Regions from separate parts of the Enterobacter sp. RHBSTW-00994 genome, predicted to be linked through region 2. Evidence: riboswitches for the same ligand, from Rfam matches in the RefSeq annotation. Region 2 holds a riboswitch; each other region holds the start of a gene.
The links. Region 2 has a riboswitch for thiamine pyrophosphate ahead of thiB (thiamine ABC transporter substrate binding subunit). Riboswitches for the same ligand answer to the same signal wherever they lie in the genome.

Region 1 (4,267 bases), 2.4 Mb from region 2:
ATGGTTGTGACCAAGCGCAAGCGTGCCTGCACCGGCTAAACAGTCAAGGTATTCTTTATTATCTGCATCGGTGATCCACACGCCGTCTGCTTTAGTGATCGCTAAAGGCAGCTTGCGGGGATAACTCCTGACGTTTGATTCAAACTCGGCCTGACGGGCCAGATAGGTTTCGTTGCTTTTATGGGCATCTACGGTGTCAATACGGACTTTATCCGTCATCATATCACTCCTACAACCGCGGCTTCGTTATGTACCACGATTGAATAAAAAGTTAAAAAAACAGATGGGGTATGGAAAAAACGCCGCCAATATAGAGCCTTTTTTCATGGGGCTCAATGGTTAATTTGTTTACTGTTTTGTTACATGAAGCACAAGTAAGGGATTATTCAGAGTTTAAAAGCGTTACCAACCCTATTCGTCAAATTAAAACAAAGAGTTATATCATTATCGTTATGAGGGTAAATCGAGGGTAAAGAGTGTTACAAATCGTGCCTTATGGCGGTGTTCAGGGAGGTGTTCGCCTCCCTGATATCTTTATTTTTGTGTTACCTGCAAAATGCCGTTGTCGCGGCCCTTTGTCTTATTCCAGGACGCATTTGTAATACCGTTTTCATCAAGACTTAGAGATATAACATAGCCGTAACCATGAATTTCATAGAAATTCGCGTTAAGGCGCTTTACGGTTGCTTTGTTGCCATTGATTGTTGCGGTGAAAAATCCGTTAGAAATGGTGGCGTTAAGGGCATTTGCTGAGAAAGAAGCCTCACGAAGCGGATCATGAATCTTTGCGGCCTGGGCATGCTGTACGGCATTAGCCGCATTTTCTAATGCCTGTTTTTCAGCCGCCGCATTAATGGCAGCTGTGCGGTTTTGATCTGCGAGATAGCATGTATCGCGACTGATTCCCTGAGCCTCGCATTTCGCCAGGCGATCGGCTTGCGTGGTACAACCTGCCAGCGTTGAAACAGCCAACGCTATTATCATTAACTTTTTCATTATATGACCTTGAATATTACAATATAGAGAGCAAATTAAATACATTGCCCGATAACTATTGGCACTGAGTTATTATTGTGAAATAAATAACGCCCATAAAAAAACCTGTAGCAACCAGGAGCAAAGAAACGATTGCACTGAATATGATTAATTTCATAAAGCGAATATCATTTATACGATATGAGAAATAACATAATCGCTACGCAGTATCTGCAAATCAGGTGTAGCACTGTTTCTTTAGTAGCGACAATGGTAACGCGAGACAACTATCCAGTATGGTGACAGTTGCCATTTTGATGCAGATCACATTTAACATGATTAACTAATACCGTATTCTTGTTGGCTGAAAATAAATAACTATTTGTTATTTATAGGTTATTTTATTTTCGTGAACGTACTTCAGGCGTGTTTTTACGATGCGTGGCGCTTTTAATCTCACGTAAATCAATAACATTTAATGTTTGCATTTAAAATAATCACCTCTAAGAGAAAGCGTGAAAATTGTCATTGTTTTGCGCCGGGATTATGCAAATAAAATGAGAGGTATGGGGCTTGCTATTGTCCGTGGCTTACCATAGTCTGCCGTTGTTACATCATTTTGACTCGGGGTGCTCTTCTTTTTTGAAGGCTGAGAAATACCCGTAATACCTGATCTGGATAATGCCAGCGTAGGGAAGTCAGATGCCTTCCCGGTCATCGCTTCTTCACGTAAGGCAGGAGCGAAACCATGCAGCCTGACCTGCTCGATTTACCTTTTTTGCATCAATTCCGAACCCGTTCCCCACTCACTCACTGTATGACCAATGATGTCGTACAAACCTTTACCGCTAACGTTTTACTGGCACTCGGCGCATCTCCCGCGATGGTGATTGAAGCTGAAGAAGCGGAACAGTTTGCGGCGATTGCCGATGCACTGCTGATCAACGTTGGGACACTCACCGCGCCTCGCGCACAGTCTATGCACCGGGCGATAGAGAGCGCAGTTGCTGCAGGCAAACCCTGGACGCTTGATCCGGTTGCCGTGGGGGCGCTTTCCTTCCGCACCCGTTTTTGCCAGCAAATTCTCACGCTCAAGCCCGCGGCAATCCGGGGAAATGCATCTGAGATCCTCGCTCTTGCCGGAATGAGTGCCGGTGGACGCGGTGTGGATACGACGGATACGGCAACCCGTGCTTTGCCTGCGGCCCAGGCACTGGCCCGGCAAACTCATGCAATTGTCGTGGTCACCGGCGAGGTGGATTACATCACCGACGGGCTTCGAACTCATGCTGTCACTGGCGGCGATCCGCTTATGACCCGCGTGGTAGGAACCGGATGCGCGCTGTCTGCCGTGGTGGCTGCCAGCTGTTCGCTTCCGGGCGACAGGCTGGGTAATGTGGCGGCCGCCTGTGGGTATATGAAGCGGGCAGGGACAGTTGCTGTCTCACAATGTCGTGGGCCTGGCAGCTTTGCCAGCGCATTCCTTGATGCGCTTTATCATCTGGAGGATCAGGCATGAAACGGATTAATGCCCTGACCATCGCCGGGACAGATCCCAGCGGTGGGGCGGGAATTCAGGCTGACCTGAAAACGTTTTCGGCTCTGGGCGCATATGGTTGCTCGGTGATCACTGCACTGGTGGCGCAAAACACCCGTGGCGTGCAGTCCGTCTATCGCATTGAACCAGACTTTGTTGCCGCGCAACTGGACTCGGTATTTAGCGATGTACGCATTGATACCACCAAAATCGGCATGCTGGCGGAAACCGACATTGTAGAAGCCGTGGCGGAACAACTTAAGCGTTATCAGGTCCAGAACGTGGTGCTGGATACCGTGATGCTGGCAAAAAGTGGCGATCCGCTACTTTCCGCCTCGGCAGTCGATACGCTACGAAAAAAACTGTTGCCGCAGGTGGCGCTGATCACGCCGAATCTGCCGGAAGCGGCTGCGCTTCTTGGCACGCCGCATGCGCAGAATGAACGAGAAATGAAAGAACAAGGGAATGCGTTGCTCGCCATGGGGTGCGAAGCCGTGCTGATGAAGGGCGGTCATCTTGATGATGCGGAAAGCCCGGACTGGCTTTTCACCCGGGAAGGCGCGCTGCGTTTTACGGCTCCACGTGTGAAAACTAAAAATACCCACGGTACGGGGTGCACATTATCGGCGGCACTTGCGGCATTACGCCCACGCCACGATAGCTGGGCGGATACGGTGCAAGAGGCCAAGACCTGGCTCTCCTGCGCGCTGGCGAAAGCGGATTCTCTGGAAGTCGGTCACGGTATTGGACCGGTACACCATTTTCATGCATGGTGGTAAGCCGTATACTGGCAGAAATCGCCAGGCCTGAGAAAAACAGAGATGGAACAAGCGCATACCCGGTTAATTGCTCAACTAAACGAACGTATTGCCGCGCCAGACAACACGCCCCTGTACCTGAAATTTGCCGAAACGGTAAAAAACGCGGTGCGCAGCGGGGGGCTTGAACACGGCAATATTTTACCGGGTGAACGTGATCTGAGTCAGTTGACGGGCGTGTCGCGGATCACCGTACGTAAAGCCATGCAGGCGCTGGAAGAAGAGGGCGTGGTCACCCGCGCCCGTGGCTACGGTACGCAAATCAACAATATCTTTGAATACTCACTGAAAGAGGCGCGTGGTTTCTCGCAGCAGGTCGTACTTCGCGGGAAAAAGCCCAATACCCTGTGGGTCAACAAAAGCGTAGTGAAGTGTCCGGAAGAGGTGGCAAACCAGTTATCTGTTGCGCCGGAAAGCGACGTCTTTTTGCTAAAACGCATTCGTTACGTGGATGATGATGCGGTCTCAATTGAAGAGTCCTGGGTTCCGGCAGGACTCATTCATGATCCAGATGCCATTGGCATTTCGCTGTACGATTACTTCCGTAGCCAGAATATTTTCCCGCAGCGAACTCGCTCGCGTGTGAGTGCCCGCATGCCGGACAGCGAATTTCAGACACACATTAAGATGGACGACAAAATACCGGTGCTGGTGATCAAGCAAGTGGCGCTTGACCAACAACACCGGCCCATTGAGTACAGCATCAGCTACTGTCGCAGCGATCTATACGTGTTTGTGTGCGAGGAGTAGCTCCTCACGTCGGGGAGCGCAATCACCGCCACGGTGACTGACCACCCAGGCCGCAACCGCATTGCCGAGTCTGACGGAATCAGCCAGGCTCCATCCGGCAGCCAGTCCGGCAAGCGTGCCTCCTGCATGACTGTCACCCGCGCCAATAGTGTCTACCACCGTGGCAGGAAATGCCGGAACATAACCC
Region 2 (4,267 bases):
AGCAGCAGCAATGCCGTTACGGCGCCATCCTGGCTGCGGTAAGAGCCAATTTGCTGATAGAGCCAGAAGGGTAACGTGCGGAAATCGTCGTTACCAAAAAGCGCAACCACGCCAAAATCACCAATCGACAAGACGCTGGCAAATGCCAGAGCCTGAGCCAGCGGGCGTTTTAACGCGCGCAGTTCCACGACTTTTAACCGTCGCCAGCCGCGCATCCCCAGCGATTGGCACAGCACGCTGTAACGACTGTTCACATCGCGCATGGGGTTTTCCAGCACTTTAAGCGCGTAGGGGATAGCCATTAGCGCATTGGTGAAAATCACAATACCATCAGCCCTTTCCGGCAGCCCAATGGTGGTGTTGAACAGTAAAAAGAAGCCTGTCGCCAGCACAATACCGGGCATCGCCAGAATCAACATGCCCGTCAACTCAAGCGCCTGCCCGGCCTTGCTGGCCTGGCGGGCGTAAAGCTCACGGCTGCTCCATAACAGCATCATGGTCAGTATTACGCATAACACCCCGGCAGCCAGCGCAATGCGCAGAGAGGTCCACAGGGCTTGCCAGAGCACAGGTTGCCATAATACGGACAACATGTTCAGGTTCAGACCATCGGCAACAACCGCCATCAGTGGCGGCAGCAGGAGCAATAATGCCAGCGTAATCAAGGCGGTATCGGTAATGCGGCTGTACAGACAATCCTGCGGATCGCGCCAGCCTGCTATTTGATTACTGCCCGGAGGAATCGCTTTACTTAAGCGCTGGCTCAGTAGCACCAGCCCCAGACAACAGACCATTTGCACCATGGCCAGCAATGCGGCCCGTCCTGGATCGTAGTCGTAGCTCAGTGCCTGATAGATTGCCAGCTCAATGGTGGTTGCCTGGGGGCCGCCGCCGAGCGAGAGGACTGTCGCAAAACTGGCAAAGCAGAGCATAAAAATAAGTGCAGCGACGGGGGGGATTTGTCGCCGCAGCCAGGGCCATTCGACAAAACGAAAGAACGGCCAGCCGCGCATTCCGAGCTGTGCTGCGAGCTGGCGCTGTTCACCGGGGATATTTTCCAGCGCCTGCAAAAAGAGCCGTGTTGCCATCGGCATATTGAAAAAGATGTGTGCCAGCAGGATGCCTTTCAGACCGTAGGGCGAAAAGGTCCACTCCAGTCCGAGAAGGCTGAACAGTGAGGCCAGCCAGCCCTGACGCCCGTAAACACTCAAAATACCGAACACCGCGACGAGCACAGGAAGGATCAACGTCATGGCACACAGACGCAACAATGCCTGTCGGCCAGGAAAATGTCGTCGGTAGAGCGCGCGAGCCAGAAAGATCGCCGGAACGACGGACAGCAATGCGGAGAGAAAAGCCTGCCAGAAGGAAAAACGGATGACATGCCAGAGATAGCTATCATGCCAGAGGGAGACAAGATCGCGCTCTGGCGCGTTTAACCACAACGCAAGGAATGCACCCAGGCTGACCGCCACCATCAGGATGGCGGCGAGCAGCCCAGGGACTAACCAGCCGGGGATTAACGGCTGACGGCGCGTTGCCATTCACTTACCCATGCAGCACGCTGCGCAGCAACCTGCTGCGGTGTAAATTCCAGTGAGGTTTGCGGTTTGGTCAGTTGATCAAAACCGGCAGGCAGCGTCACATTGGTCACCGGATACATCCAGTTGCCCGTTGGGATCGCATTCTGGAACGCAGGAGAAACCATAAACTTCAGGAACTTTTCGGCCAGTTCAGGCTGTTTGCTGGCGGTGGTACGCGCAGCGACTTCTACCTGCAGGTAGTGTCCTTCAGCAAAATTGGCGGCAGCGTAGTGGTCTTTCTTCTCAGCAATAATGTGATAGGCCGGGGAGGTGGTGTAGCTCAGCACCAGGTCACTTTCTCCTTTCAGGAACAAACCATAGGCTTCGCTCCAGCCTTTCGTGACGGTGACGGTTTTGGCCGCCAGCTTCTGCCAGGCTTCCGGTGCTTTATCGCCATACACTTTTTGCATCCACAGCAGCAGACCAAGCCCCGGTGTGCTGGTACGCGGATCTTCATAAATCACGCGCCATTTTTGATCGCTTTCAACCAGCTCTTTCAGGCTTTTCGGTGGGTTTTTCAGTTTGTTTTTGTCATACACAAACGCAAAATAGCCATAGTCGAAAGGCACGAAGGTATCGTTTTTCCAGCCGCCAGGAACGCTGACGGCATCGGTTGCTACGCCGCTTTTGGCAAACAGTTTGGTTTGTGAGGCGGCATCAAGCAGGTTGTTATCCAGGCCGAGGACGACATCGGCTTTGCTGTTTTTTCCTTCCATCCGCAGACGGTTGAGCAAGGAGACACCATCTTCCAGCGCCACGAACTTCAGCTCGCAGTTGCAGTCCGCTTCGAAGGCTTTTTTGACCACCGGGCCAGGACCCCAGTCGGCAGAGAAAGAGTCATAGGTGTAGACCGTCAGGACGGGTTTTGCGACAGCAGGCAGTGCGAAAAGCACCAGCAGGGGAAGAACTTTTTTTAACACTTTGCACCTCAGAGTTGAGTGGCAAAGGATTTTGAGCGACAGCCTCAAATCCCTTCGCCGGCGTTATCCGGATCAGGTTCGACGGGTATTATCTCAGCGCACATCAGCAGTGATGCAGCACCCCGTTGAGAACGGCGGTATTGTAATGATTTGGTGAAAATTACGAAAGTATTATGGTTCTGGTGGCGCAAACCAGGCCGATTTGAAGTCAAACCAGCCCAGGGTGTTCATGCGCAAACCACGCATACTTCGCTGGCCCTGGATCATCAGCCAGTGGTGAATGAGTGGCACAATTGCCTGTCCGGCAAGTAACTGCTGACACCAGGACGCCAGATTCATCTCGCCTGCGCGCCACTGCGCGGCATCCTGCTGCCAGTCGCGATCGATGCAGTGCTGGATCAGCGGAACTTCATACAGATGCGAAAACAGCGAGAAATCAAGCGGCAGGGTGAAGTTGGCGCTGTTCAGCCAGATATCGCTGATGATGTCACCGCGATGCCATTCATCATAGTCGACTTCCTGGATCTCCAGCTTGACGCCTTCAGCCGCCAGCAGTTTGCTCATGATTCTGGCTATGAAGCGGTGCTCGACGTGCTCGCGGTAGTAACTGAGGGTGATGGATTCCAGCCCAGCGGGTTTTTCACTGCTAATCGGGCGAGCATGATGCCAGCGGGGAAGTAATCCATAGGCCGGGAACCAGTAAGTCTGGTACTGCTCTTCGGCATGGTAAATCAGGTTTGCAGGAGCCAGAATGTGGCTCACCCATCGGCGAACATCCACGTTTGCACCGCGATGGGTCCGGGCATCAAACAGCAGATAGTAGCAGCCCTCTTCAAGGCGGCTCTCTACGGCTTTTTCCCCTGTTGTGGGGCCTTCTATTGTCAGACCAACGCTGAGTTCTTCGCTGATGTCCGGTAGCACCCAGACGTTCACTTCGTCGATCAGCGCCCGGTAGCCAAAATAGTCATCGAACGCCCGGATCTTCAACTGGTTATTATTGTTGCGTGATACCGAGTATGGCCCTGTGCCAATCGGCAGGCTGGCGAAATTATTCAGAGACCCCCATTCGGCCGGCAAGATCATGGATGGCACATAGCCAAGCAGCCAGGGCAGCCATTTATCGGGTTGGGATAACTCAATATCCAGCGTCCAGGCTGTAGGTGAGTGAATATGTAAAATGTGGGAATAAAGCGGCAGTTTGCGGGCACGCTCAAGCGAGGCAATGACATCGCTCATTTCCAGTTCACGGCCATGGTGGAAATGGATGCCTGGACGAAGAAAAAAGCGCCAGTGGAGTGGGGTAAGTTGTTGCCAGTGGTGCGCAATATCCGCTTCCAGTTCCCCGTTTTCCTCATTTATGCGCGTCAGCCCGCTGAAGATCTGGCGAGCCATGTGCGTTTCAGAGCGGCGTAATGCCGTACCAGGCAACAGATTTTTCATCGGACGGTAGTAGAGCACCCGCAGGATGTGGCGTCCCTGGCGAAAGCTGCGGCCAAGATGAGACACCAGCATCTGGCGTACAGCCGCCTTGTCGCCAACCAGTTGCACCAGTTGATCGATTCTGTCCTGCTCCAGCAGATCCTCTGCTCGTTGTTGCTGAAGCGCCAGCCCGGTATAGAGGAAGGTCAGATGCGAGCGTTTGCCGCGCCCCGCTTCGGCTTCCCAGTTCAGCCAGCCCTGCTGCTGCATGGTGTTGAGCAATGTACGCATATGTCGGCGGGAACAGTTCAGCAGTTCGGCCAGCTCGTTTAGCGTGGTGTCCTG
Region 3 (4,267 bases), 530 kb from region 2:
ATCATCACCGACTGCGCACCTGCTTTAATCTGTGCATTGAGGTACAGCGTGACGCTCTTCGCCAGCTTATCGAGCAACGCATGCAGAACCAGGGGTTCGGCATACATCATCTTTTTAATCATGGTAAAAGCTTTACTGCTACCACCTTCAACCATATAGGTTGCCAGCGTCCATGGGCTGCCGGAGAAACCAATCAGCGGGACTTCGCCTTTTAGCTCACGTCGAATTGTACGAACAGCGTTCATCACGTAACCCAGCTCTTGCTCCGGGTCCGGGATTGACAGCTTATCCACATCGGCTTTGCTTTTTATCGGTGAACTAAAACGTGGGCCTTCGCCGGTTTCAAAATACAGCCCAAGACCCATTGCATCCGGAATGGTCAGAATGTCCGAAAAAAGAATCGCTGCATCCAGCGGATAACGACGCAACGGCTGGAGTGTCACTTCACAGGCCAGCTCTGCGTTTTTGCACAGTGACATAAAATCGCCCGCTTGCGCGCGCGTGGCTTTGTACTCCGGCAGATAGCGCCCTGCCTGACGCATCATCCACACAGGGGTGACATCAACGGGCTGGCGCAGTAGCGCACGCAGATAACGATCGTTCTTCAGTTCGGTCATTTTTGCAGTTCCTTAAGCGTTATGCCGCCAGTGTATACACAAAATCATTCAAAGTGGATCAAGCAGGCCATTTGAACGATAAAGCCGTTGCATCACATCATTCATACTCGGCCCGGCACATTGCGACGGTATCTTCTATCAGGCGACGCGCCACCGTACCTGGCGGAGGTAATAGCGGTAAATCGTCATAACGATACCAGTTCGCTTCCAGCAGCTCTTTTTGGTCGATAACAATCTCGCCGCTAGCGTAGTCAGCCATAAATGCCGTCATCAGCGATTGGGGGAATGGCCAGGGTTGCGAGGTCACGTAGCGCAGGTTTTTGACTTTGATACTGCTCTCTTCCATCACCTCACGCGCAACTGCTTGTTCCAGCGTCTCGCCCACTTCGACAAACCCCGCTAACACGGTATGCACACCGTTGCGATGACGGGTATGTTGGGCCAGCAAAATGGAGTCGTCACGCCGGATGGCAACGATAATGCACGGCGCAATTTGTGGGTAATAGCGCTCGCGACAGTGGCTGCACAGCATCGCCCATTCGGTTTTGCTTGAGTGCATGGTGTGACCGCAGTAGCCACAATATTTATGCGAACGATAAAATTCAGCCAGTTGCACAGCCCGGCCCGCTAACTGGAACAGGCCGACATCAAGATCAAGTACCTGGCGAACCGATCCCATCTCCTGACGTCGTGGCTGTTGGATCAACCACGCGGGATCGCCCTGCCATTCGCCGATCCTGAGTGCGCTTTGCCCCACAAGATCGAAATTTCCTGCCGCGCCATATGGTATTTCTCCGGCAGGCAACCATAATTTTTGTTCGTGGCTGATGAACCACCAGCCGCGATCCGATTTTTCAATAATACGATCCATATCTATTGCACTACCTTCGCTTCACTGACATGTTGTTAGCATTGTGATGACATTTTTGGGTGAGCAGCTTTAATTCTAAACCTTGCGGAGTCGAACATGTTAAACCAGCTAGAAAGCCTGACAGAGCGCGTTGGAGGAAGTAATAAACTGGTGGATCGCTGGCTACATGTGCGCAAGCATCTGCTCGTAGCTTATTACAATCTGGTCGGTATTAAGCCTGGCAAAGAATCCTATATGCGGCTGAACGAAAAAGCACTGGATGATTTTTGTCAGAGCCTGGTCGACTACCTGTCCGACGGCCATTTCAACATTTATGAACGCATTATCCGCGAAATGGAAGGTAGCAGCCCGTATTTAACAGCAACCAAGCTTTATCCGTTGCTGGAAGCCAATACCCAGAAAATCATGGATTATTACGATTCCACACTCGAAAACGCGATTGACCATGATAACTACCTGGAATTTCAGCAGGCGTTATCCGATCTCGGCGAAGCCATGGAAGCGCGATTTACGCTGGAAGACAAGCTGATCGCCCTCGTACTGGATAACAATTTGAAAGCCAGCAACGAAGATAACATCGCGCGGCCTGCTTGAGTTCTTAGTCGTTAACGAGTAGTTTACAAACACCGCTCCTGCACTGCAGGAGTGTTTTCTTGTCGGAGTGCCCAGTACTGATGTGTATACAGATGTACGGGCTGAGACCGTTAATTCGGGATCCGCGGAACCTGATCAGGCTAATACCTGCGAAGGGAACAAGAGTCAATCTGCTGTTGTATCGCCTTTGGGCGATCCTTCCTCTTGCTTCATCCGTCGTCTGACAAGCCATGTCCTTCACTTTTGGAATGAGCTATGTCTGCACCTAAACTGACCCGCCGCGAACAACGCGCGCAAGCACAACACTTCATCGATACGCTGGAAGGCACAGCGTTCCCGAACTCAAAACGTATCTATATCACAGGCTCCCAACCCGATATCCGCGTACCCATGCGCGAAATCCAACTGAGCCCAACGCTCATTGGCGGGACCAAAGATAATCCGCAGTTTGAAGAGAATGAAGCCATCCCGGTATACGATCCGTCGGGTCCCTACGGCGATACGGAGATCGCAATTAACGTTCAGCGCGGTCTGGCAAAGATGCGCCAACCGTGGATAGATGCCCGTAACGACAGTGAATCACTCTCCGATCGCAGTTCTGCTTACACAAAAGAGCGTCTGGCTGATGATGGCCTGGATGAACTGCGCTTTACAGGCCTGCTGACGCCAAAACGCGCGAAAGCAGGTAAATGCGTGACGCAGCTGCACTACGCACGCCAGGGCATCGTGACGCCTGAGATGGAATTTATCGCTATTCGCGAAAACATGGGGCGTGAGCGTATCCGCAGTGAAGTGTTGCGCCACCAGCACCCAGGCGAAGGTTTTGGCGCACGCCTGCCTGAGAACATTACACCGGAATTTGTGCGCAATGAAGTCGCCGCTGGCCGCGCCATTATTCCTGCCAATATCAACCACCCGGAATCAGAGCCAATGATCATTGGCCGTAACTTCCTGGTCAAGGTCAATGCCAACATTGGCAACTCAGCAGTGACCTCCTCCATCGAAGAGGAGGTGGAAAAACTGGTCTGGTCGACACGCTGGGGAGCCGATACCGTGATGGACCTGTCCACGGGCCGTTATATTCACGAGACCCGCGAATGGATCCTGCGTAACAGCCCTGTGCCAATAGGTACGGTTCCGATCTACCAGGCGCTGGAGAAGGTGAACGGGATCGCTGAAGATCTCACCTGGGAAGCTTTCCGCGATACCTTACTGGAGCAGGCCGAGCAAGGCGTTGACTACTTCACGATTCACGCGGGTGTCCTGTTACGTTACGTGCCGATGACCGCCAAACGCTTGACCGGAATTGTCTCTCGCGGTGGATCTATCATGGCAAAGTGGTGTCTGTCGCATCACCAGGAAAACTTCCTCTACGAACACTTCCGCGAAATTTGCGAAATCTGCGCCGCATACGATGTTTCACTGTCGCTGGGTGACGGCCTGCGTCCTGGCTCCATTCGTGATGCTAACGATGAGGCACAATTTGCCGAGCTGCACACTCTGGGAGAGCTGACCAAAATCGCCTGGGAGTATGACGTCCAGGTGATGATTGAAGGCCCGGGCCACGTGCCGATGCAGATGATCCGCCGCAATATGACCGAAGAGCTGGAACACTGCCATGAAGCGCCGTTCTACACTCTGGGGCCACTTACGACCGATATCGCTCCAGGTTACGACCATTTCACCTCCGGGATTGGTGCAGCGATGATCGGCTGGTTCGGCTGTGCCATGCTCTGCTACGTGACGCCGAAAGAGCATCTCGGTTTGCCAAACAAAGAGGACGTGAAGCAAGGGCTAATTACCTACAAAATCGCCGCTCACGCAGCGGATCTGGCCAAAGGCCATCCGGGGGCCCAGATCCGCGATAACGCCATGTCGAAAGCGCGCTTTGAATTCCGCTGGGAAGACCAGTTTAACCTGGCGCTAGATCCGTTCACCGCCCGCGCCTACCACGATGAAACGCTGCCGCAGGAATCAGGCAAAGTGGCACACTTCTGCTCCATGTGCGGGCCAAAATTCTGTTCGATGAAAATCAGCCAGGAAGTACGCGATTACGCGGCAGCCCAAACCATCGAAGTGGGTATGGCAGATATGTCAGAAAACTTCCGCGCCAAAGGCGGCGAAATCTACCTCAAAAAAGAGGAGGCGTAATGTATCAGCCCGATTTTCCCCCCGTGCCTTTCCG

Region 1: another riboswitch for thiamine pyrophosphate. It lies ahead of thiM (hydroxyethylthiazole kinase); the one in region 2 lies ahead of thiB (thiamine ABC transporter substrate binding subunit).
Region 3: another riboswitch for thiamine pyrophosphate. It lies ahead of thiC (phosphomethylpyrimidine synthase ThiC); the one in region 2 lies ahead of thiB (thiamine ABC transporter substrate binding subunit).

Annotation. Positions count from the first base shown of each region.
Region 1 is NZ_CP056199.1:3,116,845-3,121,111, reverse strand. It holds gene HV346_RS15030 (diaminobutyrate--2-oxoglutarate transaminase) at 1-222, opposite strand, end outside; gene HV346_RS15025 (hypothetical protein) at 535-996, opposite strand; TPP riboswitch at 1,591-1,688, shown strand; gene thiM (hydroxyethylthiazole kinase) at 1,724-2,494, shown strand; gene thiD (bifunctional hydroxymethylpyrimidine kinase/phosphomethylpyrimidine kinase) at 2,491-3,291, shown strand; gene HV346_RS15010 (GntR family transcriptional regulator) at 3,334-4,080, shown strand; gene HV346_RS15005 (PfkB family carbohydrate kinase) at 4,054-4,267, opposite strand, start outside.
Region 2 is NZ_CP056199.1:757,097-761,363, forward strand. It holds gene thiP (thiamine/thiamine pyrophosphate ABC transporter permease ThiP) at 1-1,544, opposite strand, end outside; gene thiB (thiamine ABC transporter substrate binding subunit) at 1,520-2,503, opposite strand; TPP riboswitch at 2,535-2,638, opposite strand; gene sgrR (HTH-type transcriptional regulator SgrR) at 2,675-4,267, opposite strand, start outside.
Region 3 is NZ_CP056199.1:226,633-230,899, reverse strand. It holds gene hemE (uroporphyrinogen decarboxylase) at 1-617, opposite strand, end outside; gene nudC (NAD(+) diphosphatase) at 715-1,488, opposite strand; gene rsd (sigma D regulator) at 1,585-2,082, shown strand; TPP riboswitch at 2,136-2,257, shown strand; gene thiC (phosphomethylpyrimidine synthase ThiC) at 2,338-4,233, shown strand; gene thiE (thiamine phosphate synthase) at 4,233-4,267, shown strand, end outside.